2 regions of the Trichococcus shcherbakoviae genome follow, and region 2 is predicted to be linked to the other one. Evidence: riboswitches for the same ligand, from Rfam matches in the RefSeq annotation. Region 2 holds a riboswitch; the other holds the start of a gene.
What was found. Region 2 has a riboswitch for S-adenosylmethionine ahead of metK (methionine adenosyltransferase). Riboswitches for the same ligand answer to the same signal wherever they lie in the genome.
Positions count from the first base shown of each region.

Region 1: it holds a riboswitch for S-adenosylmethionine, as region 2 does, so the genes downstream of both, ACKPBX_RS03070 (aminotransferase class I/II-fold pyridoxal phosphate-dependent enzyme) here and metK (methionine adenosyltransferase) in region 2, are expected to answer to the same signal.

Region 1 is NZ_OY762653.1:653,734-658,883, forward strand. It holds gene gltB (glutamate synthase large subunit) at 1-1,173, opposite strand, end outside; gene speB (agmatinase) at 1,515-2,372, opposite strand; gene ACKPBX_RS03070 (aminotransferase class I/II-fold pyridoxal phosphate-dependent enzyme) at 2,420-3,961, opposite strand; SAM riboswitch class I at 4,048-4,183, opposite strand; gene putP (sodium/proline symporter PutP) at 4,595-5,150, opposite strand, start outside.
Region 2 is NZ_OY762653.1:358,027-363,176, reverse strand. It holds tRNA gene ACKPBX_RS01655 (tRNA-Ser) at 20-109, shown strand; tRNA gene ACKPBX_RS01650 (tRNA-Met) at 191-263, shown strand; tRNA gene ACKPBX_RS01645 (tRNA-Asp) at 284-359, shown strand; tRNA gene ACKPBX_RS01640 (tRNA-Gly) at 361-431, shown strand; tRNA gene ACKPBX_RS01635 (tRNA-Glu) at 542-602, shown strand; tRNA gene ACKPBX_RS01630 (tRNA-Met) at 638-710, shown strand; tRNA gene ACKPBX_RS01625 (tRNA-Ile) at 778-851, shown strand; tRNA gene ACKPBX_RS01620 (tRNA-Glu) at 868-939, shown strand; gene ACKPBX_RS01615 (hypothetical protein) at 1,031-1,837, opposite strand; SMK box riboswitch at 2,074-2,149, shown strand; gene metK (methionine adenosyltransferase) at 2,147-3,343, shown strand; gene mnmL (tRNA modification radical SAM protein MnmL/YtqA) at 3,435-4,427, opposite strand; gene ACKPBX_RS01600 (LysM peptidoglycan-binding domain-containing protein) at 4,754-5,150, shown strand, end outside.

The DNA of each region.
Region 1 (5,150 bases), 300 kb from region 2:
GGATGAAAGGATTACGCGATCATCTTTCGTCACATAGTAACGGGATGGACGCAAACCGTTTCTATCCAACACGGCTCCGACGATTTCGCCATCCGTGAAGCCCATTGCTGCAGGGCCATCCCATGGTTCCATCAGGAAGTTGTTGAAGTTATAGAAATCTTTTTTGGATTTCGACATTGTTTTGTTCTTTTCCCAAGGCTCAGGAACCATCATCATGACAGCTTCCGGCAAGGAGCGGCCGTTCAGATACAAGAATTCCAGATTGTTGTCGAACTGGGAAGAGTCACTCCCTGTTTCGTCGACGATCGGATAGATCTTTTCGCTGGCATCCAACAGATCCTGGGACATGCTGCCTTGACGGGCGCGCATCCAATTGATGTTTCCGCGGATTGTGTTGATTTCGCCATTGTGGATCAAGTAACGGTTTGGATGGGCTCTTTCCCAGCTCGGGAAGGTATTCGTACTGAAACGGGAATGGACCATCGCCAAAGCGGATGTGAAGTCCAAATCAGTCAAATCAAGATAGAAGCTGCGCAATTGTTCTGCAGTCAACATCCCTTTGTAGACGATCGTTTTCGAAGAGAAACTGGCAAAATAGAACGAGCCACCTCTTTTTTCGCTCATCGGCACGATTTGTTTTTCGGATAATTTACGGATGACGAACAATTTGCGTTCGAAATCCATCTCAGTCATATCAGGGTTTCCTTTACCGACAAAGACCTGGATGAAACGCGGAATAGCTGCTTTTGCAGTCACACCGATTTCGGAGCTGTCGATCGGAACCTCACGCCAACCCAACACTTTTTGACCTTCGGAAGTGATGATCTCTTCCACCATTCTCATTTGTTCGTGACGTAGATCTTCGTATTTATGGGCAAAGAGCATCCCTACTCCATAATCACCTTTTTTAGGCAAATGGATTCCCAGGACGTCGCACTCCCTGCTGAAAAAATGATGAGGAATCTGCACCATGATACCTGCTCCGTCACCTGTTTTGGCATCAGCGCCGGAAGCACCCCTATGCTCCATGTTTTCCAATAAATCCAACGCATCAGAGACTAATTTATAAGAGCCATTACCATTGATATCAACGACAAATCCCATACCGCATGCATCATGCTCGTAGGCGGGATCATACATTCCTTGTTTTTTTGGAGGAGTGTAACTATTCATTTCGGCGTCCCTACTTTCTATTATGTTATTCTGATATTATAATCAAACTCTAATTTAAATACAATCCATTTTCATTCATTTTTTCACAATTAGTTGCATCTTTTTTTTGATAGTAACAATATTAACTTTGGAAAAAACATTTGATATAACACAATTATACAACCTGACGACCGGTTACTGACTTGTGATAGATTTCATAACATCACCATGTAAATAATTACCGTTTTCATTACTTTTTAATGCAAGATGCCTTCATCATGACATTCTGATAGAAAATAGCTGATTTTTATTAAAAAATACCCGACCTTGATTATTTTTAAGGTCGGGTAATTGATTTTGTTCTATTTAGTAAGTGTCAACAGCATTTCTCTGACGGTCTTGCAGGCCATAGCAGTCGAAGCACCTGACGGATCGTATTGCGGAGAAAGCTCCACGACGTCGGCTGAAACGATCTGGTTCAAGTCCTGCAACGCAGCGATACACGCCAATAATTCCTTGTAGGTGATTCCACCCGGCTCAGGTGTGCCTGTTCCAGGGAAAGTGCCTGGGTCCAATACATCCAGATCGATTGTCACATAAACGGGAACATCCTTCAATTGCTGCACTATCTTCGGCAACGTATCGATGGTGAATTTCTCCATATAAGTGTGCTCTTTCGCCCATTCAAATTCTTCCTTCAAACCGGAACGGATGCCGAATTGGAAAATGCGGCCGTCTCCCAGGAAGTCGAAGCAGCGGCGGATGACCGAAGCATGAGACAAGGATTCTCCCATGTAGTCTTCACGCAAATCTGTATGGGCATCGATATGGATGACATGCAGATCTGGGTATTTTTCATAGGCAGACTCGATGGTGGGCAGGCTCACGAGGTGCTCGCCGCCGACCATCAGAAATTTCTTGCCATTGTCCAATATTTCTTTTGTATAGGTTGCAATATCGCTCAATACGCGCTCTGTGTTGCCGAAAGGCAGATCCAGATCTCCGCCATCATGGATGGCTTCTTCTTCCAGATCACGATCCAAATAAGGGGAATAACTTTCCAAGCCGAATGAATCTTGGCGGATCGCCTGCATGGCAAAACGCGTGCCTGGCCGGAAACTGGTTGTTCCATCGAATGGGATCCCGAATAATACGGTAGATGCTTCTTCAAATGAAGATTCGCAGCCGATAAAGGTCTGGATGTTCATGTTATTTTTCACTTTCTGCCGTCCTCCAACTGTATGCTATTTATTGTTGATTCGATTAATTAGTCTTTCAGGACTTTGATCTGATGAGGCATTTTTTCCTCAGTCAGTACATTGCCTAAGGTTTCATTGTAGTAGTGGTAATGCTGCACGACTGCCTCAGAAATCACTTCACCAGGGATGATCAATGGAATTCCTGGCGGGTAGATCATGATCGAGTCGGCACTGATGCGGCCGATCGCGTCGTCGATGCTGACAACTTCATTGTCGGCATAAAAGGCGTCGCGCGGGCTGCAAGCCAATTCGTTGATGCTGCAAGTCATCACGTGCGCATCGAAATGTTGGCTTTCTTTTTTGTAGCGTCTGCGGACATCCATCAAGGCATCAACCAGTCTTCCGATTGATTCGCGCGTATCTGCTGTGCTGATGACTGCCATCACGACGTAGCCTTCAGCCAGCTCCAATTGGATGCCATATTCTTCCTTCATGATCGTGTAGACTTCGAAGCCGGTCAGGCCGATATCATTTACACGGATCACTAATTTAGTCCAGTCATAAGTTTGGTAGAATTTATCTTTGATGTAGTCGGATTTCAATACTTCATAGTCGCCGAATGCTTCGATCGCTTCAATCGCTTCGCTGACGATCGGGCGCAATTTCTTGTAGCGGTCTTTGCCGTACATCGCCAATTCGCTGCGTGCAGCATCGATGGAGCTCATCAACAAGTAATTCGCGCTGGTCGATTGCAGCATGTTCAGCACTTTTTGTAATTTTGTAGCGGAAATGCGATCCCCTTGCATCACCATCAAGGAACTTTGCGTCAAGGATCCGCCGGTTTTGTGCATGGAATAAGTCACCGCATCGGCTCCTGCTTTCATCGGATCCTTCATTTTTCCAGGCATGAACGGCAAATGCGCTCCGTGCGCACTGTCGACGATGACCACAACACCGCGTTCGTGCGCGATATCACAGATCGTTTCCAAATCGTTCAAAGAACCGAAATAAGTCGGATAAGTGACCAAAAGAGCTTTCGCTTTAGGATTTTCATCCAAGCCTTTGATGATGCGTTCCACGGAGATGCCATGGGAAATTCCGAAGGCCAAATCCATTTCGGGCTGGATGAAGATCGGCTTTGCGCCGCTCAGGATCAACCCGTTCATTACTGATTTATGGCAGTTGCGGGGAACCAAGATTGTATCGTTCGGTCCCACAACGCTCATGATCATCGCTTGTATGCCAACTGTCGTGCCGTTCACCAAGAAAAAGGCTTGATCGGCATTGTATGCTTTTGCAGCCAATTCTTGTGCTTCTTTTATGACGGATTGCGGATGACTCAACAAGTCCAATTCTTTCATGGAGTTGACATCCATCTGCATCGTCATATCACCGACTGCCATTTTAAATGGCGTCATCTGCGCACCCATTTTATGTCCAGGGACATCGAAAGGCGTAACGTCCTGTTTCGCATATTTAACAAGCGCTTCGAAAAGCGGCATTTTGATATGTGTAATATTTTTTGCTTTAACGTTAGAAATTTGGTAAGTAATTTTATCGGAATGACCTTCCAAATAAGTGTCTGAATTGAATAAAACCTTTTCAGCCAAATAGATTTCCCCCTTTGATATAAAAAATGGGCATAAAAAAAGCTCTCCAACCAAAGGAAAGCTTCGATATCTATCAGCTGCTTTTCCTCTTATTGCTCATAGGACTTGGATAATCCTACGCTCAGGTTGGGCACCCAATATCAATCTGTACTGAAAAAAAATTAGATTGATTGGTTTGCCACCGTATCTTCGACCCCTCGTCTCAACGGCTATTAATAAGAGATATTCAATTTATGCAAGCTAAATTCTATACAAATATACTGTATATGTCAATGATTTTGGACATAAATTTATATTTTTTTTCAAACGGTTTTTCCGAACGATACTTTAACAGTTGTTTCGCAACATTCATGAATCACTGTGAACGCCCTCGTATTCTGAAAAAGTTGTATTCGCCTTTCCTATATTCCTGCTCCGGCGAGAAGATCCTCACCGGAGTTGAAGGTCGATTTCTCCCCTGTCCTCCGGCGAACCTCACCTCGTCGGAGTTGCGGTCCGGATTTCTGTTGGCCTCCGGTGAAAACCCGATTCACCGGAGATCAGGTCTGGTTATCGGATTTTACTTGCACACCCGGCACTACGCCATAAAAAAACACAACCCGTATGGATTGTGTTTCTTTATGCGCACTATTTTTAGGCTTTCGACTGGCTTTTCACCATTTCGAACTCCTCTTCCATCGCAGCGGACGGTTTTTCCCCGATCAAGGAGAAGATCACGATTGCCACGCAGGAAAGGATGAATGCCGGCAACAGTTCGTAGATGCCGAACACGCCGCCAATCGGTTTAATCAGAAGTTTCCAGATGAAAACAGCGATTCCGCCTGTCATCATACCGGCGATAGCGCCTTGACGCGTTGTTTTTTTCCAGAATAAGGAGAACAGCATCAACGGTCCGAATGTCGCACCGAAGCCCGCCCAGGCGAAAGATACGATCGTGAAGATGACGGAGTTCTCATCCAATGCGATGATGATGCCTACGATTGCCAAAACAATCAAGATCATCCGCGTCATTGCCATGATTTGCTGATCGGATGCATCCTTGCGCAATACGCCTTTGTAGATATTTTTTGAAAAAGCACTTGCGGCAATCAGCAGATATGAATCCGCAGAACTGATAGTAGCTGCCAAAATGCCTGACATGACGATTCCGGCCAATAGCGGCGGGAACAACAGTGTCGCCATTTCGATG
Region 2 (5,150 bases):
AAAAAAATTATCAGCTTATGGAGGATTACCCAAGTCCGGCTGAAGGGAACGGTCTTGAAAACCGTCAGGCGTGTAAAAGCGCGCAAGGGTTCGAATCCCTTATCCTCCTTTGTCATGGGTGTTGGCGCTTTAGCGACAGTACAGACATGATACACTTGAGCGTAAGCTCACAGTCTTTCCTTATTATTATCGCGGGGTGGAGCAGTTGGCAGCTCGCCGGGCTCATAACCCGGAGGTCACAGGTTCAAGTCCTGTCCCCGCAATTTTTTTCTTTTTAACGCATGGTTCCGTGGTGTAGGGGTCAACATGCCTGCCTGTCACGCAGGAGATCGCGGGTTCAAATCCCGTCGGAGCCGCCATGCGGGTGTAGTTTAGTGGTAAAACCCCAGCCTTCCAAGCTGATGTCGGGAGTTCGATTCTCCTCACCCGCTTTTTTTAAGAAGGGCCTATAGCTCAGCTGGTTAGAGCCTATAGCTCAGCTGGTTAGAGCGCAGGGTTCAAATCCCTCCTTCTCCGTAGCTTTATCAAAAGAATAAAAGCATGGTCAGCGGTTAAGACACCGCCCTTTCACGGCGGTAACACGGGTTCGATTCCCGTACGGATCATTGTCATGACCCTTAGGTCATAATAAAATTATCGCGGGGTGGAGCAGTTGGCAGCTCGCCGGGCTCATAACCCGGAGGTCACAGGTTCAAGTCCTGTCCCCGCAATTGATTCTGATTTCAGTTGAATGAGGATCTGCTATTGCGAATCCAATTCGCATCATGCGCTTTTGAAGGGCCTATAGCTCAGCTGGTTAGAGCGCACGCCTGATAAGCGTGAGGTCGATGGTTCGAGTCCATTTAGGCCCATTTGTACTATTTCTATGGTCCGTTGGTCAAGCGGTTAAGACACCGCCCTTTCACGGCGGTAACACGGGTTCGATTCCCGTACGGATCATCACTGCAAAGCACTCTTTTGAGTGCTTTTTTCTTATACGTAAACAGGCAGTTGCACCGGTCAATTCGACGGGTGCAGCTGCCTGTTTCTGTTAGACCAAAAATAGTAAGGAATAGCCCAGCGTGAAAAGAAAACTGTAGTTGGCCAGATATTGTTCAATTCTGAGTGTGCCATGAAATCTTCTTTTGAATAAAGGAAAGACCAGTAGAGCGGACAATCCGAATACGCTGATGGCCCATAGCGAGCTGCTGAGATTCAATATTTGAAAGATTGCTGTCGCATAGGCAAGCAGGAAGGAAGTCATCTTCAAAGATTTTGAGTGTTTCATAAGCAGTTGTTGATAATAAGTCATTGGGCGATCGCTGCCCGCAGTATTCTTGACCTGAATTTGTATCAAACCAAAGATATGGAATAGGGCCAATGGAAGCAATTCGTATTGCAGCTGAAGTGGGATAAAGTTTGCCTGAGAAAAGAAGGATACAGATGAAAGAATCAGTGTCTTAAAGAAAGGTCTCAGCAGTATTTCGTAAAAAGTATTTGACATACTGTACGGATAAAATTGTAAGATCGAATAAACAAAGTACAGCAAAAGAATGGCAACCAAGATCAGGTTCGATAAAGAGAAAATGATGGTCAATGTTCCGATCGAGAGAATCCCGAAAAATAAAATCATTTTATAGGGAAGTTTGGAGCCGGATTGTTCACTCTTTGAAAGGAGCCTTTCGAGGGCATGGGTAAACATCAGAAATAGATAAAGCATGAAAAGCAGCAGAAAGTTGGGTCCGTTGAATGTCATTCCTCTCCATGCTCCGAAAAGAAGCAGCGTCAAAGGGGCTGTCAGCATCGCCAAAAAGGTGTGGGTCATCAGGTGCAGGAATTGTTTCTTGATTGTCAGCATAATCTCTTCCTTCTTCATTAATGGGTACAATTAGTGTGTCAACTCATACATATTGCGCAAATTCATCATAGGTTAACGTCATTGCGATGTCAAGCTGCTGACGGGGCAAAAGCGAACCGTAAAAGTCTCGATTCGTATTTTTGTGGGCATAATCCGTGACACAAAGATGAAATTCTTTTATTTTTTGTTGCTTTTTCGACGATGATAGCGTATATTAGGTATGTTGCTTTTCAGAGGCTAATTGCAATATCCCGATAGGATTCACAATATGTGAAGACGCCTTGTAACCAAAAAATGGGGGAATGAAAAATGGTAGAAAAAAGATTATTTACTTCAGAGTCAGTAACGGAAGGTCATCCGGATAAAATTGCTGATCAGATCAGCGATGCAATTTTGGATACACTGTTGGCTGCTGATCCAAATGCGCGTGTTGCTTGCGAAACGATTGTCACTACAGGACTGGTAGTTGTCTTTGGTGAGATCACGACAAGCGCATACGTAAACATCCAACAGATTGTCCGCGATACTGTAACTGAAATTGGTTATACACGTGGTAAATTTGGTTTTGATGCGGATAATTTAGCTGTGATGGTATCATTGGATGAACAATCCGACGATATCGCAATCGGCGTCAACGAATCATTGGAACGTAGAGAGCTGGTGACTACTGATTACAATGAAATCGGTGCAGGGGATCAAGGTTTGATGTTCGGTTTTGCGATCAACGAAACGGACGAACTGATGCCTTTGCCTATTTCACTTAGTCATAAGTTAGCGAAACGTCTATCTGAAGTCCGTAAAGACGGTACTTTGGAATACTTAAGACCGGACGGGAAAACGCAAGTTACCGTGGAATACGATGAGAACGGCAAACCGAAACGTGTGGACACAATCGTTTTGAGCACGCAACATGATGAGAATGTCACGTTGGAACAATTGAAAAAAGATATTTTGGAGCATGTCATCCATGCGGTCATCGACGACTCATTATTGGATGCTGACACAAAATACTTCATCAATCCTACAGGACGCTTCGTTATCGGCGGACCTAAAGGTGATTCCGGTCTGACAGGAAGAAAAATCATCGTTGACACTTATGGTGGGTATGCGCGTCATGGTGGCGGTGCTTTCTCAGGTAAGGATGCTACAAAAGTTGACCGTTCTGCAAGTTATGCGGCCCGTTACATCGCGAAGAACATTGTTGCCGCTGGGTTAGCGACAAAATGCGAAATCCAATTGGCATATGCGATCGGCGTGGCTGAACCTGTATCGATTGCGATCGACACGTTCGGTACAGGCGAATATCCAGAAGCCACTTTGATAGAAGCGGTACGCAAAAACTTCAACTTGACACCAGCAGGCATCATTAAAATGTTGGATCTGCGTCGCCCGATCTTTAAAAAGACAGCGGCTTACGGACATTTTGGGCGTGAAGATGCTGACTTCACTTGGGAGAAGACGGATAAAACAGAAGCTTTGCTAGCATATGTCCAAGCTGACAAATAATAGTAAGCACAAAAAAACTGCAACTTGTTTGCAGTTTTTTTGTGCTTATATCCATTATATTTGTATTTTCGGAACGCTTTCCTTCAGAAATTTATGACTGGAATCCACTGGGTGCAACAACATGTTCCTCAACCATATTCCTGATGCTGTGGATCCCTTGATAAGTATTGCGTCGTTCCAACTCATGATCGATTGCGTTCAGCACTTCCCACTTTTTGAGGCTCCACATCGGTCCGACAAGGGTGTCACGCGGAGCATCTCCCGTGATGCGGTGGATGACGATTTCTTGCGGAATGACTTCGAGCTGATCGCAGACAAGTTCAACATATTCGTCTTTCTCCAGCAACCGTAGCCTGCCTTGATGATAGTCCCGAAGCATTTTGGTGTTTTTCATCAAATGGAGCAAATGGATCTTGATGCCTTGAATATCCGAATCCAGGATGACGCGGTTGACGCTCTCCATCATCATTTCATGGGTTTCTCCCGGAAGCCCATTGATCAGGTGGGTACATACCGGTATATTATGCGCACGCAGTTCTTCGACTGCTTTAAGGTAGGTATCATAAGAATGAGCGCGGTTGATGATTTTGCTTGTTTCCTCATGGATGGTCTGAAGTCCCAATTCCACCCAAATATAATAGCGTTTGTTCAGTTCCGCCAAATACGCGATCGTTTCTGGTGGCAGGCAATCCGGACGCGTCGCGATCATGATGCCAACCACACCGTCTTCGTTGACGACCTGTTCATAGCGATGGCGCAGGATATCCACCGGGGCGTGCGTATTGGTGAAGTTCTGGAAGTAGGCGATATAGCTTTTCACATTCGGCCATTTTTTGTGCATCATGTCGATGCCTTTGCGTAATTGGACAGGCAGTGGATCGACTCGGTCTTGAGCGAAATCACCGGATCCTGATACGGTGCAGAAGGTGCAGCCGCCGTGTGCGACGGTGCCGTCGCGATTCGGGCAATCAAAACCGCCGTCGATGGCGACTTTGAATATCTTTTCACCAAAGTGTTGTTGCAGATGATAATTCCATGTATGGTAACGTTTATTTGTGTCACTGTATAAAAATTGATTTGTCAATACTTTCACCTCAACAACCATTTTATCATGATTTTTGTCCAGTCAGTAGACTATTTGACGGCTTGTGTTATATTTTTAAAGTTAATCCAAAGATGGAAAGGGCTTACTTTTAAGTGATGGAAAGGATTGTTACAGAATTATTTCAATTGTTAAATATTAAATATGGTTATGAAAGCCATTCAAAAATTTGGGAAAGAAACATATAATAGACATGTTGGATAATTTTCTTAAAAAAAATTTAAATTATCTTCCATTATTTTTATAAATTCAGACGTTTTTCACTGCCAGATAGGCAGTATTTTTGATACAGGGAGTGGTATATTTTGGTGTTATCCAGAAATGAACGCATCAACCAAAAGAAAAAAGAACAACTGATCAATTCTTTTATCACCACGAATAAAAGACTGAAACGCAGCGTAGCGGTCTTGAGTACATCATTCTTTATGACAACTGTCGTGAAGCCAGTCCAACTGGTTTTGGCAGCAGAGTCGACTACGCTTAGAACAACGGATACCCAAGTATATTCCACTAATCCCTTTTTGAATCAGATCATCCCGTCAGCGACAGTGATCGCTGCGCAAAATGATCTTTACGCCTCCGTAATGATGGCCCAAGCCATTCTGGAAAGTGGCTGGGGCACAAGCACTTTATCGAAGGCTCCCAACTACAACCTGTTCGGCATTAAAGGGGAATACAACGGGGAGTCCATCAATATGGAAACCT